3 regions of the Bradyrhizobium sp. YCK136 genome follow, and region 2 is predicted to be linked to each of the others. Evidence: predicted binding sites of a transcription regulator. Region 2 holds the regulator's gene; each other region holds the start of a gene.
The links. Region 2 encodes LexA, which represses DNA repair genes until DNA is damaged. Its sites were predicted from a motif close to TGTTCNNNNTGTGTTCNG; they were not measured.
Positions count from the first base shown of each region.

Region 1 (6,696 bases), 4.6 Mb from region 2:
TCTTTGCCGCGGCAGTCGTGCTGGTCTGGAGCATCCTGACGACGATCTGGCGGACGCCGGGGCGTTTGCGCCGCCGCAGTCACGAAAAGCGCCACGCGCGCGGCCGCCACGCCATCACCCACGGCCTGCTCGCGATCGGCCATGGCGATACCGCGCTCGCCCGCCGTCATGCCGAGACGGCGCGGCGGCATGCGCCGAACGATCCGCTCGCGCTTCTCTTGCATGCGCAGTCGGCGCAGCTCGAAGGCAATCGCGACGAGGCGCAGCGCGCCTTCCGTGCCATGGCCGAGCGCGAGGATACGCGGCTGCTCGGCCTGCGCGGCCTGTTCATCGAGGCGCAGCGCGCCGACGATGCGGTCGGCGCCGTCATGATCGCGGAGGAAGCGATCAAGCTGTCGCCGTCGTCGACCTGGGCCTCGCATGCGGTGCTCGGCTTCCGCTGCGCGCGCGGCGACTGGAGCGGCGCGCTGGCGATCCTCGATTCGAACCTGTCCGCGGGCCTGATCGACAAGCCGGCCTATCGTCGCCAGCGCGGCGTGCTGCTCACCGCACGCGCGCTGGAATTGCAAACGATGGATCGCGACGTCGCACGCGAGAGCGTGATGGAGGCGATCAAGCTCGCACCGACCCTGGTGCCGGCTGCGGTGCTCGCCGCAAAGTTCGAGAGCGAGGCGCATCAGGTGCGCCGCGCCATGAAGCTGGTCGAGGCCGCCTGGCTCGCCAATCCGCATCCGGATCTCGCCGAGGCCTATGCACATGTGAAGCTCGGCGATTCCGCGCGGCAGCGCTTGCAGCGGGTCGAGACGCTTGCGGCCAAGACGCCTGCCGACAAGGCCGGCCATATTGAAGGCCAGCTCGCGCTCGCACGCGCCGCGATCGATGCCTCCGAATTCAGCCGCGCACGGGCGGTGCTGGCGCCTTATGTCAACGATCCGACCCAGCGGGTCGCACTGCTGATGGCCGAGATCGAGCGCACCGAGCACGGCGACGGCGGCCGCGCCCGCGCCTGGACCTTGCGCGCGGTGCGCGCTCGCCACGATCCGGCCTGGACCGCCGACGGCTATGTCAGCGATCGCTGGCGCCCGGTTTCCCCGGTCACCGGCCGCCTCGACGCCTTCCAGTGGCAGACGCCGGTCGCGAGCCTTCCTTCCGACAAGGGCGACTTGATCGAATCCTCGGCCTTCGAGGAAGCCATGCTGGCGGCCCCGCCGCCGAAGCGGGTGACGGCGCCTGCGAATGACACCCTGATGGAACCGGCTCCGGCTGCATCGGTCCCGGCGGAGCAGGACAATTCGCCTCCGGCGGCCAAGGAAGAGCCGAAGGAAGAGCCTGCGATGACGTCTGCGGAGCCGGTCACGCCGGCCCCCGAGCCGGCCGAATCATCGCCGGCGGCGGCAACGCCGGTGTTCCGGACCCGTGCCGACCTCGGCAAGCCCGCACCCGTCCCGATCCCCGCCGTCATCCCGATCGTCCGCGCCCCGGATGATCCCGGGATCGATGACGAGGGCCCGAGCGATGAATTTACGGAACAAATCGGCACGCCCAAGGCCCAGGCCGGCGGCTGGCGCGGATTCTGGTCCCGCTGGGGCGCCTAAGCCGCATTTCGCACCCGGCTTGTTCTTGCCAATTCGGGCCATGCCCGATATCAGGAGCGCGCGTATCGGGACCGGCATCGTCCGAGCCCGGCAGGGTTCGCCGCAATAGCTCAGTCGGTAGAGCACGTCATTCGTAATGACGGGGTCGGGGGTTCGAATCCCTCTTGCGGCACCAACTATTTCAATAGCTTACGCGGTTTTCCGGTAGATAGCTTCCGTCGTTAATCAATGTGTTAATCAATGTCGGGCCTGACTATCCGTCGCGGCCTGACTATCCGAAGAGATCAGGCTGGGTCATCTCATCCAACCGGATGACGCCCAGCAATTGCCAGGTCTGCGGCCTCTTGGCTTGGTTTCCGAGTGCGAAAGCCATGCCTTTGCTGGGATACTGTTCGTCGTAGACAGCTCGCATGCGATCCAGCGCACCTGCCTCGCCGTACTCGGCTTGCCAGCGCCAGAACATCGCATGTGTTTCCCAGTCCCCGTTCTGGTAGTCGTGGCGGCCGTCGTCGTCCTCGAACTGAAATCTGAAATCGAAGGGAGACGGCTCAAGCTCAGCCAGCTCCTTGTCGAAAATCGATGTTTGCTGAGCGGCAGCCTTGTATGCCTCTCGTTCCTCCACAAGATCAGCCGCTGACTTGCGTTTGGCGATGAACTTCGTGTTTCGAGGCCGGATGAGAGTTAGCGATCTTCCGAGGGCCATTGCCTCCTTGGCTGAGCCGGTGATGAGCGGTGTAAGCAGCCGCGTCCGCTCGTCTTGCGGCAATTGGCCGTCGATGGCGATGCTATCCTCGTAGACGTGACAGCTCTCGCTTCGCTTGTCCCGTGTCGGTGGCCGGTAGGAGAACTTCACCCAATTCCATCGGGAGAAACTGCTGTCGCCGCGAAGGTGCCGGAAGCGTATAGGGAAGAGCCGTTTCCAATGGCCGTCAGCGGTCACGCCGGCACAGCAGACGGTCTCCCCGTAGGTTCTACTGGGCTGCGGCAGCGCCTTGACCAGAACGACTGCTCGGGAGCTTTGCGGCGTTACGGACATAGCGATCAGGTTCATCACCGTAGAGGTGGAACATAGTGACCTGAGTCGGTAGTGCCGTTGCAACAATCAACCTGTGGCATTCACTGGGATCACGCTCGAAGCACATCAGGCAGGTGGTCTGCTCGTCCACCAGCTTGGCCAGCTCTTGGAGGCTTTGCTGCGGCCCGCACTGAGCGAGGTGCTTACCGTAAATCTTCCGAAATTGGTCGAAGTGGCCCGCCCTTGCGGCATCCCGGCCGGGCTTCGGGTCGCCGAGTGCCGCGAGGTGAACGTACCGAATGCCCTCCCGCTCAACGCGATCGCGGAGCTTGTTCTTCGAGAACCCCTTCTTCCGGGAGATCGGCACGGCGCGGACATCGGCCAAGAGCTGCACCTTGACGCTCTTCAGCGTGGCCACAAAGCGGTCGATGTCGGTGCCTTCGTAGCCAATGGTGTACAGCGTCGTCATCCAAATCACCCCTGTCGCGGCGCTCATATTGGTTTAGCGAAGGTAAACGCTCCATTACGCTGGTTAGTGAGCAGATGCAAAAACACTGATCGGGCCGGCAAGATGCACCCAGAGCTGGCCGCCTAAGCAGCCCAACTCCTCTGGCCGCTCGGCTCCGGCCGGGTCGAGGTCGCCCCAACACAGAGGCAGTCGGATGCGCCGGGATTTTTTCAGAAGACATTGAGATCAACCCGACCCATCACTTCATTCGACGCAACATCGCGGGCAACCTGCTCTTTCGAGCGGAAGTCGCCCGGCAGCCACGTGCTGATCTGCACCACAGGCAGCTTGAGAAACGCGGTCTCTCGATGGTGAAAGGCTGAATGTCCGAAGGGCGTGATGTCCAACAAACTGAAGTTGATCGGATCGACATCACCAGTCAGCACAAACCCTAAGGGCGCGAAAGCGATTTCCGCAAACACGTGCTGCTTACCGTTGATCAACACCCCCGACATCGGTGCTTGCCGATTGCCGACAGACTTGCTCGGGTCGATCAGATAGGCAAACACCCTCAGATCGTGCGGCATGTACCGCCGCTCCCTATGGAGTACGAACCGCGGAATGTCTGGAAACCGTTCTTGAAGTGATGGACCACAGGCGCTGCAGAACATGGCCATCACTTGCTTCAACACTCGAAGCGGGAAGATGCGATAGGGATACGCAAGCGAGGCAGTGCCGCCTGACCTCGTAACGAGTTCTAGCGCTTGCCGTGCCATCGCGACATACGCGGAGCCATACCAGCTGCCAGTATCGTTGTTGCACTTTTCGCAGAGAGTGTGTTTGCCCGCGCCAGCCTGTACCCACTTGCCCTGAGGCGGCTGAGGCTTTCCGTCCCACTCACCTGCCAACATCTTCTGGATGTTCGTCTCGAAGACGCGTTGGTCGTTGAATGCTGCGCGAGGAGGCACGTGCTCGAAGGAGAGCGGCACACCCTTCGCTCCACAGATACAGCACTGCCCGATTTGCTGAACCAATCAGCCCCCCTGCCTTATGCAGCAGATGTAGGCGGTATCCTGTGTAGTTCAATCATTGGGCGTGGATAAAGGATGACACGCCCATTCGGAAACACCGGGCCATGGGCGGGCCGTAGCGCCATCGGTCGGGGCTGGAAGATCGCCTGCAGACGGCGTAGCGGGGTCGCCGGCACACGGTGACGATGCTTCTCTCCGGCCGAGGCAAAGAGAACACTTCGCGAAATTGGTTGCGAGTGCTGGAGACCGCTTGGGTTTTAAGCGGGCTGGAAGCCGGCATAGCTCTGGACGGCAACTTCAGGGAGTGTAGATTTCGTTCATGCATCTAAGGGAGTGATGTTTTTGCTACGAAAATTGTGCTAGCCGGTCTCCATGCTTTCCTTGAACCAAGTTATTGCAGGCGCGAAGGTGCGCGGTCTGGCCGGTGCCTCGCCCGTAGAGATCGTGCGCACCGAGTGGATCGGCTCTGATGCCCTAAACGTGGTTTATCGTGGCCCCGATGGTCCAGCTGAGGTGCTGCTCTTCCGTGACGTCGAGCCTCGTCTCGAACTGGTCCAGGAGAGCCGTGCATTCAGTTTCGACGGCGACGGAGAGGCCTATCGGATCGCATCTGAAGCGCAGCGCATTCGGCTAGCGCATCTATTCGATCCCTACCTTGCTGTCCACAGCTCGCGGATCGAGCCGCTGCCGCACCAGATCACGGCCGTCTATGGCGAAATGCTACCCCGTCAGCCTTTGCGGTTCCTGCTTGCCGATGATCCTGGCGCCGGCAAAACCATCATGGCTGGACTTCTGATCAAGGAATTGATCATTCGCGGCGATCTGGAGCGCTGTCTCATCATCGCGCCGGGCAGTCTTGTCGAGCAGTGGCAGGACGAGTTGAAGGAAAAATTCGATCTTACCTTCGATATCGTTTCGCGAGAGCAGATCGAGACCTCGGTCACCGGCAACCCCTTCGTCGAGCGCAATCACCTCATCATGCGGCTGGACATGGCTTCCCGGTCGGAGACGCTGCAGGCGAAACTGCAGGCCGCGCCAGATTGGGACCTTATTATCTGCGACGAAGCCCATCGCATGTCTGCGAGCCTGTTCGGCAACGAGGTCAAGTACACCAAGCGTTACAAGCTCGGGCAGTTGGTCGGCGGCCGGACGCGCCACTTCCTGCTTATGTCGGCGACGCCGCACAATGGTAGCGACGCAGATTTCCAGCTGTTCATGGGGTTACTTGACGCTGACCGTTTCGAGGGACGTCAACGGGAAGGCGCCCGCAAGATCGACGTGTCTGATCTGATGCGCCGCCTCACAAAAGAGGAATTGAAAAAATTCGACGGAGCGCCGTTGTTCCCGGAGCGCAAGGCGTCCACGATTCAGTATCAGCTGTCTGATCTTGAAGCCCAGCTCTATGCCGCAGTCACGCAATATGTGCGCAACGAGATGCGCAACCTCAACAATCTCGGTGATGACAAGCGGAAAAATAACGTCGGGTTCGCGTTGCAAATATTGCAGCGGCGGCTCGCATCTTCGCCGGCTGCGATCTATCGCTCGCTGCTGCGCCGTCGTGAACGCCTCGAAGCTCGATTGGCCGAAGAGCGCATCATTGCCCGCGGTGGCAAGTTGCCGAACCAGGAGCAGCTGCCGGCCCTCTATGATGACGACGAAGATCGTGACCTGGACGAGGCAGGTGGTGCCGAGCTGGAGGAGGCCGAGCAGCAGATTGCGGATCGTGCTACTGCGGCCCAGACCATCCCCGAACTTGAAGCGGAACTGATCGTTCTTCGTGATCTCGAAAAGCTGGCTGATCAACTGCGCAAATCAGGCCAGGATGCCAAATGGCGTCAGCTCGGTGAAATCCTTGATAAGCCACCGATGGTGGATGAGGCGACCGGCCAACGCCGCAAGCTTTTGATCTTCACCGAACCGCGCGACACGCTGGAATATCTGGCCGACAAAATCAGGCAACGTATTGGCAAATCCGAAGCTGTGGCTGTCATCCATGGCGGGGTGCCACGTGATGTGAGGAAGGCCAACATTGCAGCCTTCAACGACGACCCCGAGGTCCGTATCCTAGTCGCAAACGATGCCGCCGGAGAGGGTGTCAATCTGCAACGCGGCGCTCACCTGATGGTGAACTACGACCTGCCTTGGAACCCGAACCGTCTGGAACAACGTTTCGGCCGCATCCACCGAATCGGCCAAACGGAAGTCTGCCATCTCTGGAATTTGGTTTCTGCCGACACGCGAGAAGGCGAGGTATATGCCCGACTGCTCGAGAAGCTGGAACGAGCGCGTGATGCCCTGGGAGGTCGCGACAGCGTCTATGATGTGCTTGGCGAGCTATTCCAGGACAAGCCACTGCGCGAGCTGCTGATGGAAGCCGTACTTTATGGCGATGACCCCAAGCACAAGCAGAGACTTCTTACCGCCGTGGATGGTGTGGTCGACCAGAAGAAGATCGAGACCTTGATCCGGGAGCGCAAGCTGACCTCCGAAGGGCTTGATCCACTCACTGTTATAGAGATCAGGGAGAAGATGGAGCGTGCTGCGGCGCGGCGGCTGCAGCCGTACTACATCCGTGCCTTTTTCGAGAAGGCTTTCGTGCGGCTTGGC
Region 1 is NZ_CP172424.1:95,620-102,315, forward strand. It holds gene ACFLEY_RS00470 (heme biosynthesis protein HemY) at 1-1,595, shown strand, start outside; tRNA gene ACFLEY_RS00475 (tRNA-Thr) at 1,695-1,770, shown strand; gene ACFLEY_RS00480 (hypothetical protein) at 1,867-2,448, opposite strand; gene ACFLEY_RS00485 (DUF488 family protein) at 2,567-3,079, opposite strand; gene ACFLEY_RS00490 (hypothetical protein) at 3,289-4,092, opposite strand; gene ACFLEY_RS00495 (helicase-related protein) at 4,462-6,696, shown strand, end outside.
Region 1: a site for LexA is predicted at 4,299-4,316, ahead of ACFLEY_RS00495 (helicase-related protein). Genes of this name have one in related genera too.

Region 2 (6,696 bases):
ACCACGCCCGTCAACGATGCCATGTTCATTTCAGGGCTGGGCCATGTGCTCTCGATCTCCGGTTACCACATGGCGGTGGTCGCCGGCGTCGTGTTCTTCGCGGTCCGCGCGCTGCTCGCTCTGATTCCGGGATTGGCGGTCGGCTTCCCCATCAAGAAATGGTCGGCGGCTGCGGCGCTGGTGGCCGCCGCATTCTATCTGCTGCTCTCGGGCGCGGAGGTCGCGACGCAACGCTCGTTCTTCATGACCGCCGTGGTGCTGATCGCCGTCATGGTCGACCGACGCGCCATCACCTTCCGCACGCTGGCCGTGGCCGCGTTGATCGTGCTCGCGGTCGCGCCCGAAGCGCTGGTGCATCCGAGCTTCCAGATGTCGTTTGCGGCAACGCTGGGGCTGGTTGCGCTGGTGCAGATCGGCATGCCGAACCTGTTCGCTTCGCCCGATCATTCGGCGACCGCGCGCATCGCGATGTGGGGCGGCCGCGAGATCGCGATGCTGTTTCTGGCCTCGCTGATCGCGGGGCTTGCGACCACGCCCTATGCGGCCTTCCACTTCCACCGCGTCACCCCGTTCGGCGTGCTTGCCAACCTCGGGGCGATGCCGGTGGTGTCGGCGCTGGTGATGCCGGCGGGACTGCTCGGATTGCTCGCGGCGCCGTTCGGGCTCGACGGCGTGTTCTGGTGGCTGATGGGGATCGGCATCGACTGGATGGTCGCGGTCTCGCGCTGGGTGGCCGCGCTGCCGGGCGCGGTCGGCCGCATCCCGGCGTTCGGCATTGCGCCGCTGATCGCGGCGAGCCTCGGGATCATCGTGATGGGCCTGCTGCGCACGCCCTTACGCTGGTCAGGCGCGCTGGTGCTGTTGGTCGCGATCCTCTGGGGGCTGGCAGGCCGGCAGCCGGATATTCTGATCGCCGGGGACGGCCAGAGTGTCGCGGTGCGGGGCAGGGACGGGCACCTGCAAATGATCCGGGCGAACAAGGACGGCTTTCTGCTGAAGGAGTGGTTGGCTGCCGACGCCGATCCGCGCGATGCCGGTAGTCCCTCGCTCGCCGCCGGCGTGTCGTGCGACGAGGCCGGCTGCGTGACGCCGCTCGCCGACGGGCGCCTGGTCGCGCTGGCCTTGCGCATCGACGCTCTGGCGGATGATTGCAGCCGCGCTGCGCTGGTGGTGACGGCGCGACCGGCGCCACCGGATTGTGTGGCGATGGTGGTCGACCGGCAGCGACTCGCGGCGCAAGGCGCGCTCGCTCTGACACGGCGCGGCGACGGCTTTGCGGTTCAGGCGGTGAAAGCGAGAGGCACCGATCGTCCGTGGTCGCCGGCGACCGCCGGCGAGGGCGATTTCAGCGTGAGCCTTGCGCCGCAGGCGGCAGCCCCCCGTAACCGGGACGCGACGCCGTCCGAGGCCGACCTGCAGGCCGAGGATTGAGCGGACGGCTTACAGGTACCAGGCCAGCACGGCTTCGAGCCCGGCACTCCCTATTACCGGCAGGGCCACCATCTGGCTCAGTCCGATTGCGCGGGCCTCCGCGGCTGCGGCCGAGCCGTCGTGCCCGAGATCGTCGTTGAGCGCGGGCATGCCGGTGGCCCAGGCTCCGCCGATGCTGCCGTCGCCCCTGGCGATAGATTTGTCCGCATAGAGCGCGGCAAGGTCTGTCTGCGCGCTGCAATCGCCAGCGCGAAAGACCAGTGCCGAACGGGCCTCGTTCGGCACCCAGATCTCGAAGCGTCGCGCAATCGGCGTCGCCTGTGCGGAGAGGAAAGTCAGCACCCAGGTCTGGTCGGTGCCAGTCCGATAGGGCACGCCGACGCCGAGATTGATCCCGACCTCGGCGGCGTCTTCCCAGCGCAGAAAACTCCTGGCGTTGTGCAGGTCCTTGATGATCAGCGGCAGGCCCGCTTTCCAGGTGCGTCCGGGCAGGCCGAAGCCGCGGGGAAACCTGGTGTGGCGGGAGTTGAATTCGAACATGTCGGCGGTGCCATAGTAGCCGTCGACGAGCCCCATCTCGTGGGAGCTATCGGGATCGTTGTGCCAGAGCTCGATTGCGCCGACATGCGCCTCGTCGTCGCCGCAGAACAGCACCATGACGGCGTGCAAGAATTCGCCTGAAAACACCGGCACCGCCACGCCACAGGTGAGGCCGGCCGCGAGCGCCTGGTCGGTCCGCTTGAAATAGGAGTTGGCGAATTTGGTGAGGATCACGGGATGGCCGCTGGCCCAGGCCTTGCCGGGAAGGCCCTCGTCGTATCCGAAGCGCAAGTCCTCGCTCACGGCCTTGAACGCGGACAGCCCTTCGCCGTAGAGGCCGCCGCCGAATTCCAGCCGCATGCGCGTCCGGTCCGGCACCCAGAGTTCAACGACGCGAATGAAGGTTTTCATCGAACGTGTCCGCCGCCTCAAGCCTTTGACAGCATCGGCGATCTGGCCGCGGAACGGACGTTCAAAATTCAGGCAGGGCCGCGCAAACTTCGTGCGATGGGCAGGTGCGAGCCTGATCTCGGCGGATTGGATTCCGGAAGACGCAAATCATACCATCTCGCCGGCCACGGCCGGCGATGGCAATTTCAATCCCGGCCCCGACCTCTGCGCCGGGGGGAGGTACATCAGCCGATCGGCAGGCGTGTGATCGTCGGCCTGTCGGCGATGATCTCCGGCTTGTGTTCACGCTCGCCGGCCGGCTGGGTCACCGGCAATTGCAGCACGGTCGCGCGCTGGCCTTCGACGAGTTGCGTCACGAGTACGTATTTGCCGTCGGGGAATTCGATCGCGTCATGATGGCGATCGGGAATGTGCGGATCGATCTTGCCGAACTTGCCGACGCGGGAGTTGATGGTGCGCGTCCAGATCCAGCGATTGTCGTAGCGGACGTTGTCGGCGAAGGCGAGCTCCGTCCCCGGCAGCAGGCAGACCGCGACGGACATGTCGGCCTCGGAGGCGAAGCCGCGCGTCGAGGTGCCGCGGAAGGTGGTCGTGACGATCGTCTCGCCGACTTGTGCGGGACGCGTCGCGACGGCATGCAGGCTGTAGTCACACATCGGGTGCTCCTCATTCAGGGATAGCGACCCGCGCCTCCTTCGGAGGCACTGGCCTCTATCAGAGTGGAAGCATGTTAGCGTCTTCTTGGTTGTAGGCAAATCTGCGGCTTGGGTCCGCAGGCTGCCATCACAATATCTTTTTCAAATGCCTCAGGAACAAAAACCGCTTCCGTGCATTTGGCGTGCGTCTCCGTCAGCGACCTGCAGGTGCCGACCAGCCCGAATATTGCCAGGCGGGTTGCGACGGCTGCGCGACGGCGTTGCGGGCATTGCGCAATTGCTCGCTCGTCGTCTGCGTTGCCTTGCGGGCATGGTGCGACGGTGCGGCGAAGACTTGCGACGCGGATGCTGTGATCAGCGCCACCGTGACGGTGCTCAAAACGATCTTGCGCATTGATTGTCTCCTCGATCTCCAGGGCCACGAAGCGATGAGGGCTTCGTGCTGCGTCGCGAGGATGTAGCGCTAGAGAGGGGCCGGATAATCTGAGCAAAACCAGAAAGACTATCCAGCTGGAGCGGACAATCGTCGCTCCAATCGTCAACGCGCGGGTCGCCAACCGGCGGGCCGCGCTTTAGGTGATTGTTTGAGCATGATCTCCGCGCAAGCGCGTCCTGCGCTTGTCGCGAGGGAAAACCGCTGCGCACTTTGTGCTAACGCGGCCCTCCAGTCCGGATCACGCTCAGTACTTCCGGTACAGGCCGATCAGCTTGCCCTGAATCTTCACCCGGTTGGGCGGCAGGATGCGGACCTCATAGGCCGCATTGGCGGGCTCGAGCGCGATCGAGGCGCCGCGGCGGCGGAAGCGCTTCAGCGTCGCTTCCTCGTCGTCGATCAGCGCCACCACGATGTCGCCGGTGTCGGCGCTCTCATTGCGCTGGATCAGCGCCATGTCGCCGTCGAGGATGCCGGCTTCGACCATCGAGTCGCCGCGCACTTCGAGCGCGTAGTGCTCGCCCGAGCCGAGCATGTCGGGCGGTACGCTGATGGTGTGGCTGCGGGTCTGCAACGCTTCGATCGGCGTGCCGGCCGCGATGCGGCCCATCACCGGCACCGCGACGGGGCGTTCGCCCTCGTCCGCGCTGGAGCTCGCTCGCACCTTGCCGAGATTGCCCTCGATGACGCTCGGAGTGAAGCCACGGCGGTTGCCGGCGGCGGCCTGCAGCTCGGGCAACTTGATCACCTCGATCGCGCGGGCCCGGTTGGGCAGGCGCCGGATGAAGCCGCGCTCCTCCAGTGCGGTGATCAGGCGATGGATGCCTGACTTCGAGCGCAGGTCGAGCGCGTCCTTCATCTCGTCGAAGGAGGGCGGCACACCGCTTTCCTTCAAACGCTCGCTGATGAATCGCAGAAGCTCGTATTGTTTGCGCGTTAACATCTCGACCAAATCCCCCGGTTGATGTCGTTCGATTCCGAGACGGTGAATTCAGCGGCGAGCCGCCAGATGCTCGAAACAAATCATGAACGGACACTATATGTTCGATATGTGTTCCGCAACTGCTTAATTTACCGTGAACGCGACAAAGTTCGCGGAACGCGCAGGACCAGTGCGTTCAGGCGGGCAGTCGCAGCACCTCGCAAGGCGCGCCTGCCTCGACCTTCGGCGCGAACGGCGCGCGCACGAGAAGTGCCTGCGCCGCAGCGAGATTCGCAAGCAGCGAGGAATCCTGATGATTGACGGGAAGGGCGACAAGCATGCCGTCGTCGCGCCGCTCCAGGCGCGCACGAAGATAGTCCTCGCGCTGGTCATTGGCACCGACATCGCGGCCGAGCACGGCGCGCTCGCGACGATGGTGAATCACGGCGCGGCCCGACAGGGCGCGAATCAACGGAACCATGAACAGGAAGCCACACACATAGGACGACACGGGATTGCCGGGCAGGCCGATCACACCCATCGCCCCTAGCCGGCCGTGCATCATCGGCTTGCCCGGCCGCATCGCGATCTTCCAGAACGCCATCGCAATGCCTTCGGCCTTCAGCGCCTGCTGGACCAGATCGTGGTCGCCGACCGAGGCGCCGCCGATCGTGATCAGGATGTCGGCGCCGCTCTCTCGGGCACGGCGGATGCCGGCTGTGGTGGCCTCCAGCGTATCGGCGGCAACGCCGAGGTCGATGGTATCTGCGCCCTCCTGGCGGGCGAGGGCGTGCAGGGCATAGCCGTTGGAATAGACGATCTGGCCGGGGCCCGGCGTGGTGCCCGGCATCACCAGCTCGTCGCCGGTGGCGAGGATCGCGACCTTCGGACGGCGGCGGATGGGCAGGTCTGGATGGTTCATCCCGGCGGCGAGCGCGAGGTCGCGCTCGGTGAGCCGGGTTCCCTTGCGAAGGAGCACGTCGCCCTCGCGGAAGTCGACGCCGGCGGGCCGGATGTGCCGACCGGCGATAGCGGCTTCCTTGATCGTGATGCGCTTGCCCTCGGCGACCGTATCCTCCTGGATCACGACCGCGTCCGCGCCGGCGGGAACGACGCCGCCGGTGAAGATTCGTACCGCTTCGCCGGCGCCGACCGCTCCCGCGAACGGCCGGCCCGCCGCGACCTCGCCGATCATGGTGAGCTGCGCGTCGACCCTGGCCGCATCGGCTGCGCGCACGGCGTAGCCGTCCATGGCCGACATCGCCTCGGGCGGCTGGGTACGCCGCGCCGCGACGTCGCGTGCGAGCACGCGGTGGTAGGCCTCGTCGAGGGGAATCATCTCTTCAGGCAGCGGCTCCGCGCCGGCCAGCACCGCGGCGAGCGCGTCAGAAACCGGCATCAAGGCCACGGCGAAACTCCTGCTCGGAAAGTCTGGACGAATGGGCGGCAAGAGTTCTAGCCGAGCGCGGGCGATGAAGCAAAATGGGACCGGATCAGGATTTATCCTGCTTGATCCGTCCAGTCATGAGGGACCGTCAGCTCTGCCGCGGCATGATCTGACGGACGAGAAAGACGGGAACGAGCGTGGCCATGGCAAGGACGACAATGACGGGAGCCACGGCCAGCATCGGTCATCGACCGGTCTGGCGGTCCGGACGGAGGTCCGGCGCCACGTCGGGAGCCACGTCAGGGGGCTTGGGGCCTTGATCCTTGTCGGGCAGCGGATCGGCCTGGGATTTCAGGTCGGCGGCCTTGCTGATCAGCTTGGCGGAGAGGTCAGAATCCGAAGTCGTTCTGGCGAATTCGAGCAGAAGAGAGGCTTGTTTGGTGAGGTAGGTTTTGCCCAACACGATGATACGTCCGTCTGTAGAAGTCCCAACGGACTCAAGAGTCCGGAAGCGGGCATTCCGTTCCCGGAACTCTGTATAAAAATGTACAAAGCGATTTGGTTCCTCATTTCGGCTAGATCGGTTCCGGGAGCTCCCCGGTTTCACCCGCCAGCCGATGCGTCTCGATCAGATTCCCAGCGCCTCGAGCGCGTCGCCGACATCGCGGGGCGAGGTCACATGCACCGCGGTCAATCCGCGCGCTCGCGCTCCCTCGACGTTTTCGGCGAGGTCATCGAAGAACACGATGCGCCTGGCGGGCACACCGATGGCCGCCACGACATGGTCGAACGCCGCCGCGTCCGGCTTGCGCAGGCCGATGCTGGACGACAGGTACAGCTCGCGGAAATGGCCGAGCAGGTCGGCGTATTCCTTCGAGAAATGGTCGACATGCGGCTGGTTGGTGTTGGAGAAGGC
Region 2 is NZ_CP172424.1:5,243,717-5,250,412, reverse strand. It holds gene ACFLEY_RS25745 (ComEC/Rec2 family competence protein) at 1-1,431, shown strand, start outside; gene ACFLEY_RS25740 (GAF domain-containing protein) at 1,441-2,382, opposite strand; gene ACFLEY_RS25735 (hypothetical protein) at 2,607-3,038, opposite strand; gene ACFLEY_RS25730 (hypothetical protein) at 3,232-3,432, opposite strand; gene lexA (transcriptional repressor LexA) at 3,719-4,414, opposite strand; gene glp (gephyrin-like molybdotransferase Glp) at 4,590-5,801, opposite strand; gene ACFLEY_RS25715 (hypothetical protein) at 6,025-6,243, opposite strand; gene ACFLEY_RS25710 (HAD family phosphatase) at 6,409-6,696, opposite strand, start outside.

Region 3 (6,696 bases), 230 kb from region 2:
ACGCGCGCCCACAACAGGCGCATATAGTCGTAGATCTCGGTGACGGTGCCGACGGTGGAGCGCGGGTTCTTCGAGGTCGTCTTCTGCTCGATCGAGATCGCCGGCGACAGGCCGTCGATCTGGTCCACGTCGGGCTTCTGCATCATCTCCAGGAACTGGCGCGCATAGGCCGACAGCGATTCGACGTAGCGGCGCTGGCCCTCGGCATAGATGGTGTCGAAGGCGAGCGAGGATTTGCCGGAGCCGGAGAGGCCGGTGAACACCACGAGCTTGTCGCGGGGAATCTCGACGTCGATGTTCTTGAGGTTATGCTCGCGCGCGCCACGGATCGTAATTGCGCGCAGGCTCGAGCCCGCGTTCTGTTGTTGGCGCTTCGCCTTGATCACTTCATCCATCCCGGTGTCCTCAGGGAATCCCAAAGACGCGCGGCCGCGCCAATGGTGAAGGCGCGCTTTGCCCGGAACCGGGATCGGCGCCGATGGGGTTGTCAGCGAACGTAGGAAGAACAGCGGCGGATTTCCAGTGGGACTTGCGAATCGTCAACGGATTGTTGGCGTGCTGGCGGCATCTGGCAGCAGCGGAGCACCGGAACGGCCTCTCGCCCCACGATTCCCTGACGGCTCGGCTGTCCGCGAAAACAAAAAGGCCGGCACAAGGCCGGCCTTTCGTAACGCGATCCCGTTGGAGGCGAAGCTCAGTACTTCGCGACGACGGGGCCGCCGAAGGTGTAGTTGAGGCGGACGGTGCCCATGTCGACGTCCTGCTTGATGCTGTCGCTGCGGGTGGCCACGCCGAGGAAGGTGAAAGTGTCGGTGTGCTTGCCCATGAACAAGTGGTTGTATTCGACCGCGACCGACCAGTTCGGAGCGAAGCCGAATTCGATGCCGGTGCCGACGGTCCCGCCCCAGCGCGTTTCGTTCGCGGTGTCGAGCGTAATGCCAGCCAGAGTGCCGCTGAACTTGTTGTGGGTGACGGCCGCGCCGCCCTTCACGTACCAGAGCACGTTGTTCCAGGCATAGCCGACTTGGCCGGTGAAGAGGCCGATGGCGTCGATCTTGGTATTGTTCACCAGCGGGAAGAGAGCGGCGGGAGCGCTGACGTTCGAGCCCTTCAGGTCAGCCCAATCGCCCTGGGCTTCAAGGCCGAACACCCAGCTGCTGGACTGCCAGCGATAGCCGATTTGGCCGCCGACGAGAGCGCCGGTCGCATTGTGACAGCCTTCAGCCGTGACCGGAATTGCGGCGACTCCGACGGCGGTGAGATCCCAGCAATTATGGCTCGAGCCGCCACCGGCGTTGCCGCCGATGTAGAACCCGCTCCAGTTGTAGATCGAGGCCACGGCCACGGGCGCCTTGGTGTAAGGGCGGGCCGGCAGGTCAGCCGCCGAGGCAGGAGCCAACGCGCTGAGCACGAGCAGACTGGCCGAAGCCAGCACAATTCTCTTCATTTCAAATTCCCCAGTTTCGTTTCTCTTCGTCGGCGAAAAGCAGCGGACCCAACGACCCGACTGATGTCATTGCTATACATTATTAAAGCCAAAGGTTGTGTCACCGAGGTGCCACACCTCTCCGAAAACGCTAGCGAGCGGCTGGATTGGATACTTGGGCGCGAACAACAAAAAGGCCGGCGCGAGGCCGGCCTTTCGTGACGATGTGCGTCGGTGGCGAAGATCAGTACTTCGCGAGGATCGGACCGCCAAAGTGATAGTTCACGCCGACCTGCACGGTGTGGAAGTTGAGCGTGCCGGTGGGCAGGGCGCCCGAGAAGTAGGTCTCGCCGCCGAGGCTGCGATAGAGGTACTCGCCCTTGACCGACCACTGCGGCGCGAAGAACGCTTCGACGCCCGCGCCGACGGTCCAGCCGGAGTGGAACTTGCTGTCCGAGACGGACACGCCGAGTGCGGAGAGGGTGATCTTGTTGTCGATCCAGGCGTAGCCGCCCGTGCCGTAGAACAGGACGTTGTTGACGGCGTAGCCGATGCGGCCGCGCACGGTGCCCATCGCGTCGGTCTTCGAGCTCACGGTCGCGGTCGCAACGCCGAAGCCGGGGACAACGGTCGCGCCGGTCGCCGAGGCGCTGACGTCAGCCCAGGTGCCATCGGCTTCGACACCGAACACGACGTTGCCGGTCTGCCAGTTGTAGCCGGCGGTGCCGCCGACGAAGCCACCCTTCATCTTCGGGTCGCCCGAGCCGTTTTCCCAGGCGCCGCCACCGACGATACCGAGGTAGAAGCCGGTCCAGTTGTAGACCGAGGCCACGGCCACCGGAGCCTTCGTGTACGGGCGAGCCGCGAGATCAGCAGCCGACGCGGGGGCCGCAAAAGCGAACAAACAGGCCGAAGCCAACAAAACCTTCTTCATTTTCAACCTAAATCCCAGTCCCAGTTTCTGTTGTGCCTTCCACGATCGGGAAGGGCATCGGACGCTGTGGTCCAACTGACGTCGTGCTTACACCAGCAAAGCCGCAAGTTGTGTCTCTCAAAAGCCACAACAGTCACAAAACGTAATGGTTGCTGACTTATAGCCGCCGGCATGTCGCACAAAAAAAGGCCGGCACGGGGCCGGCCTTCAATCTTCAAGTGATATCAAAGAGATATCAGTACTTCGCGATGACCGGGCCACCCCAGCGATAGTTCACGCGGACCAGGCCGATATCGACGTCCTGACCGATGCGTTCCGAGCGTGTGAAAGCGCCGGCCGGAGCCACAATGAAGTTGCCGGAGCCGGCGAAGCCGATGGTGCGATTGCCCATGAAGATGTGATCGTACTCGACGCCGACCGTCCAGTTTGGCGCGAATCCGAACTCGAGGCCGGCACCCACGGTGCCGCCCCAGCGGGTCTCGTTGGCCCGATCGAATTCGAGGCCGGTGATGACATCGTAGCCGCGGTAGCGATCGCTGACGACGGCGCCGCCGCCCTTCACGTAGAACAGCACGTTATTCCAGGCATAGCCGACTTGGCCTGTGAACAAACCGAACGCGTTGATCTTGGAGCGGTCGCGAAGACCCGTGCCGATGAACGTCGTGCTGACGTTGTCTCCGGAGAAGTCGGCCCAGTTGCCCTGGCCTTCGAGCCCGAACACCCAGTTGGCCGACTGCCAGCGATAGCCGACCTGGCCGCCGACCGTGCCTCCGGTCGCGTTGTGACAACCTTCGCCAATCAGAACGCCGGTGACGGGAGTTACAAAATCCCAGCATTTGTGGGCCGAGCCGCCGCCGCCGTTGATGCCGATGTAGAAGCCGCTCCAGTCGTAGATGGCCGCGACCATTGGCGGCGGAGCCTTCGTGTAGGGACGCGCCGCCAGATCCGCCGCGCTTGCAGGAGCCGACAGGCTCAACGCCACTGCACCGATTGCACCAATCAAAATCTTACTCATTGCAGTCTCCCCAATTTCCGCCGCTTCTTGAAATCCCCGAAGCGGCCAAGCAGGCGCGACGCCCATATGAAATCAATTCCGAGGCAAACGTAGCCTAACGGGTGGGCAGAGTCCGTCGCCGAAATACAACAGTCGCGCGATAAGTGCGGCGTATGTAACTTAATGAATGTTAAGTGCTTTTCGTCGTTCACGGGAACCTGAAAAGGTTCCATCCGGCGCCGGCCATTTGAGCAGTGCGCGGGCACCGCCCGGGCCATATATTTCGCACTCGCTCGAACAGGAACAAATCTGGAACGAGCCGGCGGCCGATGCTATATGTGGGGATAACCTGAGGGCTGGTGGGCTGATCGGTCCGCGCAAGCGTATAGGATCGCCTCAATAGGTTGCAGAGGACCGCGGGGCGCGGTCGGGCCTTATCAATTCAGTGGCATTCGGAGTGGAGAGCGGCGATGGCGGGAAGCGTCAACAAGGTCATTTTGGTTGGAAATCTCGGCAAGGATCCTGAAATCCGCCGTACCCAGGACGGGCGGCCGATCGCGAATTTGAGCATCGCGACCTCGGAGACCTGGCGCGACAAGAACAGCGGCGAGCGCAAGGAAAAGACCGAGTGGCATCGCGTGGTGATCTTCAATGAAGGCCTCTGCAAGGTCGCCGAGCAGTACCTGAAGAAGGGCGCCAAGGTTTATATCGAGGGCGCGCTCCAGACCCGCAAATGGACCGACCAGAGCGGCGTTGAGAAGTACTCCACCGAAGTCGTGCTCCAGGGGTTCAACTCGACGCTGACGATGCTCGACGGCCGCGGCGGCGGGGGAGGCGGCAGCTTCGGCGAGGAGCCGGGCGGCGATTTCGGCTCCTCCGGTCCCGTCAGCAGCGCGCCGCGCCGCGCCGTCGCCGCCGGTGGCCGCAACAGCGACATGGACGACGACATCCCGTTCTGAGGCGGGCGGGCGCTTCGCCCCGAATTTTGTCGTGCTCGCGTAGAGCCGCAGGAATTCTTACCAATTGGCGGGCAGGGCTCGGTTTTTCCGAGCTTGCCTCATGTGCTGCTTCAAGCCTTTGACGGGGCATCATGTGAATGGTATTAACTTGATGTTAATCCTATTCACATGGATCACCCGCCGATCGGAGGAAGCCCCGCATGAGCCTCGCGCCGCTGCTTACGGCTGCTCCGGCGATCCCGCTGCATGCCTTTGCCGCCATGGCCGCCTTCGTGCTCGGCCTGGTCCAGTTTGCCGCTCCCAAAGGCACGCTGCCACACCGGACGATCGGCTGGATCTGGGTGGTGCTGATGGTGGTCGTGGCCGCCTCCTCGTTCTGGATCCACCAGAGCCGCCTGATCGGGCCGTTCAGCCCGATCCATGTCCTGTCGATCTTCACGCTGGTGGTGCTGCCGCTCGCGGTATGGCGGGCGCACGCCCATCGCGTCGCCGATCACCGGCTGATGATGATCTTCATCTTCGCCGGCGCGCTGGTGGTGGCGGGCCTGTTTACACTGCTGCCCGGGCGCATCATGCACCGCGTGGTTTTCGGGGCCTAAGGGGCGGTTTCGGGCGGCTCGTCCGGGCCCCGCCCAGGGCGGTGCCGGGGAGGGCGTAAGTCTCTGGAAAAACAGTCGGAAAAAGCGCTTCCTTTACCCCGGCAAGGGTGGTTATCAGGGGCTCGATGCGCTATATGATTCCCAGATAAACCTCACCGGATTTCCCCTTGGCTGACGACGACGACAAGCCCGGCGACCAGCCGGCGCAACCCTCGGATATTCGCCCCGTCTCCATCTTCGAGGAGATGAAGAAGTCCTATCTCGACTACGCCATGAGCGTGATCGTGGCGCGGGCGCTGCCCGATGCGCGCGACGGTCTGAAGCCGGTGCATCGCCGCATCCTGTACTCGATGAACGAGCAGGGGCACACACCCGACAAGAAATACGTCAAGTCCGCCCGCGTGGTCGGTGACGTCATCGGTAAGTATCATCCGCACGGCGACCAGTCGATCTACGACGCCATGGTCCGCATGGCGCAGGACTTCTCGATGCGCGTGCCGCTGATCGACGGCCAGGGCAATTTCGGCTCGGTCGACGGCGATCCCCCGGCCGCCTATCGCTACACCGAAGCGCGCCTGACGAAGGCGGCGCTGGCTCTGCTGGCCGACATCGACAAGGATACCGTCGACTTCCAGCCGAACTACGACAACAACGAGACCGAGCCGTCGGTCCTGCCGGCCAAGTTCCCGAACCTTCTCGTCAACGGCACCGGCGGCATCGCGGTCGGCATGGCGACCAACATCCCGCCGCACAATCTCGGCGAGGTCATCGACGCCTGCGTCGCGCTGATCGACAACCCAGCGCTCACCATCGACGAGCTCATCAACATCGTGCCGGGACCTGATTTCCCGACCGGCGGCGTCATTCTCGGGCGCGCGGGCATCCGCGCCGCCTATCATCTCGGCCGCGGCTCGATCGTCATGCGCGGCAAGGTCGCGATCGAGACCATCCGCAAGGAGCGCGAGGCGCTCATCATCACCGAGATCCCCTACCAGGTGAACAAGGCGACGATGGTCGAGCGCATCGCCGAGCTGGTCAAGGAAAAGAAGATCGAGGGCATCGGCGACCTGCGCGATGAATCCGACCGCGACGGCTATCGCGTCGTCATCGAATTGAAGCGCGACGCCGTGGCGGACGTGGTGCTGAATCAGCTCTACAGATTCACGCCGCTGCAGACGAGCTTCGGCGTCAACATGGTGGCGCTCGACAGCGGCCGTCCGCGGATCATGCATCTGAAGGACCTGCTGGCCATCTTCGTCGACTTCCGTGAGCGGGTCGTCACGCGGCGCACCAAGTTCCTGCTCGCCAAGGCGCGCGATCGCGCGCATATCCTGGTTGGTCTCGCGATCGCGGTCGCCAATATCGACGAGATGATCCGCGTCATCCGGACCTCGCCCGACCCGACCACCGCCCGCGACACCCTGATGTCGCGCGACTGGCCGGCCCGGGACGTCGAGGACATGCTGACGCTGATCGACGATCCGCGTCACCGCATCAGCCCGGACGGCACGATCCGGCTGTCGATGGAACAGGCGAGGGCGATTCTCGACCTGCGCCTGCAACGCCTCACCGCGCTCGGCCGCGACGAAATCCGCGACGAGCTCGACAAGCTCGCCGGCGAGATTGCCGATTATCTCGACATCCTGCGCTCGCGCGAGCGCGTGCTGGGCATCATCAAGACCGAGCTCGCCGAGGTGAAGGCCGAGTTCGCCACCCCGCGCCGCACCGTGATCATGGAGCAGGAGGGCGAGGTCGAGGACGAGGACCTGATTCAGCGCGAGGAC
Region 3 is NZ_CP172424.1:5,014,200-5,020,895, reverse strand. It holds gene uvrA (excinuclease ABC subunit UvrA) at 1-395, opposite strand, end outside; gene ACFLEY_RS24570 (outer membrane protein) at 695-1,447, opposite strand; gene ACFLEY_RS24565 (outer membrane protein) at 1,671-2,360, opposite strand; gene ACFLEY_RS24560 (outer membrane protein) at 2,596-3,375, opposite strand; gene ACFLEY_RS24555 (single-stranded DNA-binding protein) at 3,825-4,313, shown strand; gene ACFLEY_RS24550 (DUF2306 domain-containing protein) at 4,514-4,912, shown strand; gene gyrA (DNA gyrase subunit A) at 5,080-6,696, shown strand, end outside.
Region 3: a site for LexA is predicted at 3,654-3,671, ahead of ACFLEY_RS24555 (single-stranded DNA-binding protein). Genes of this name have one in related genera too.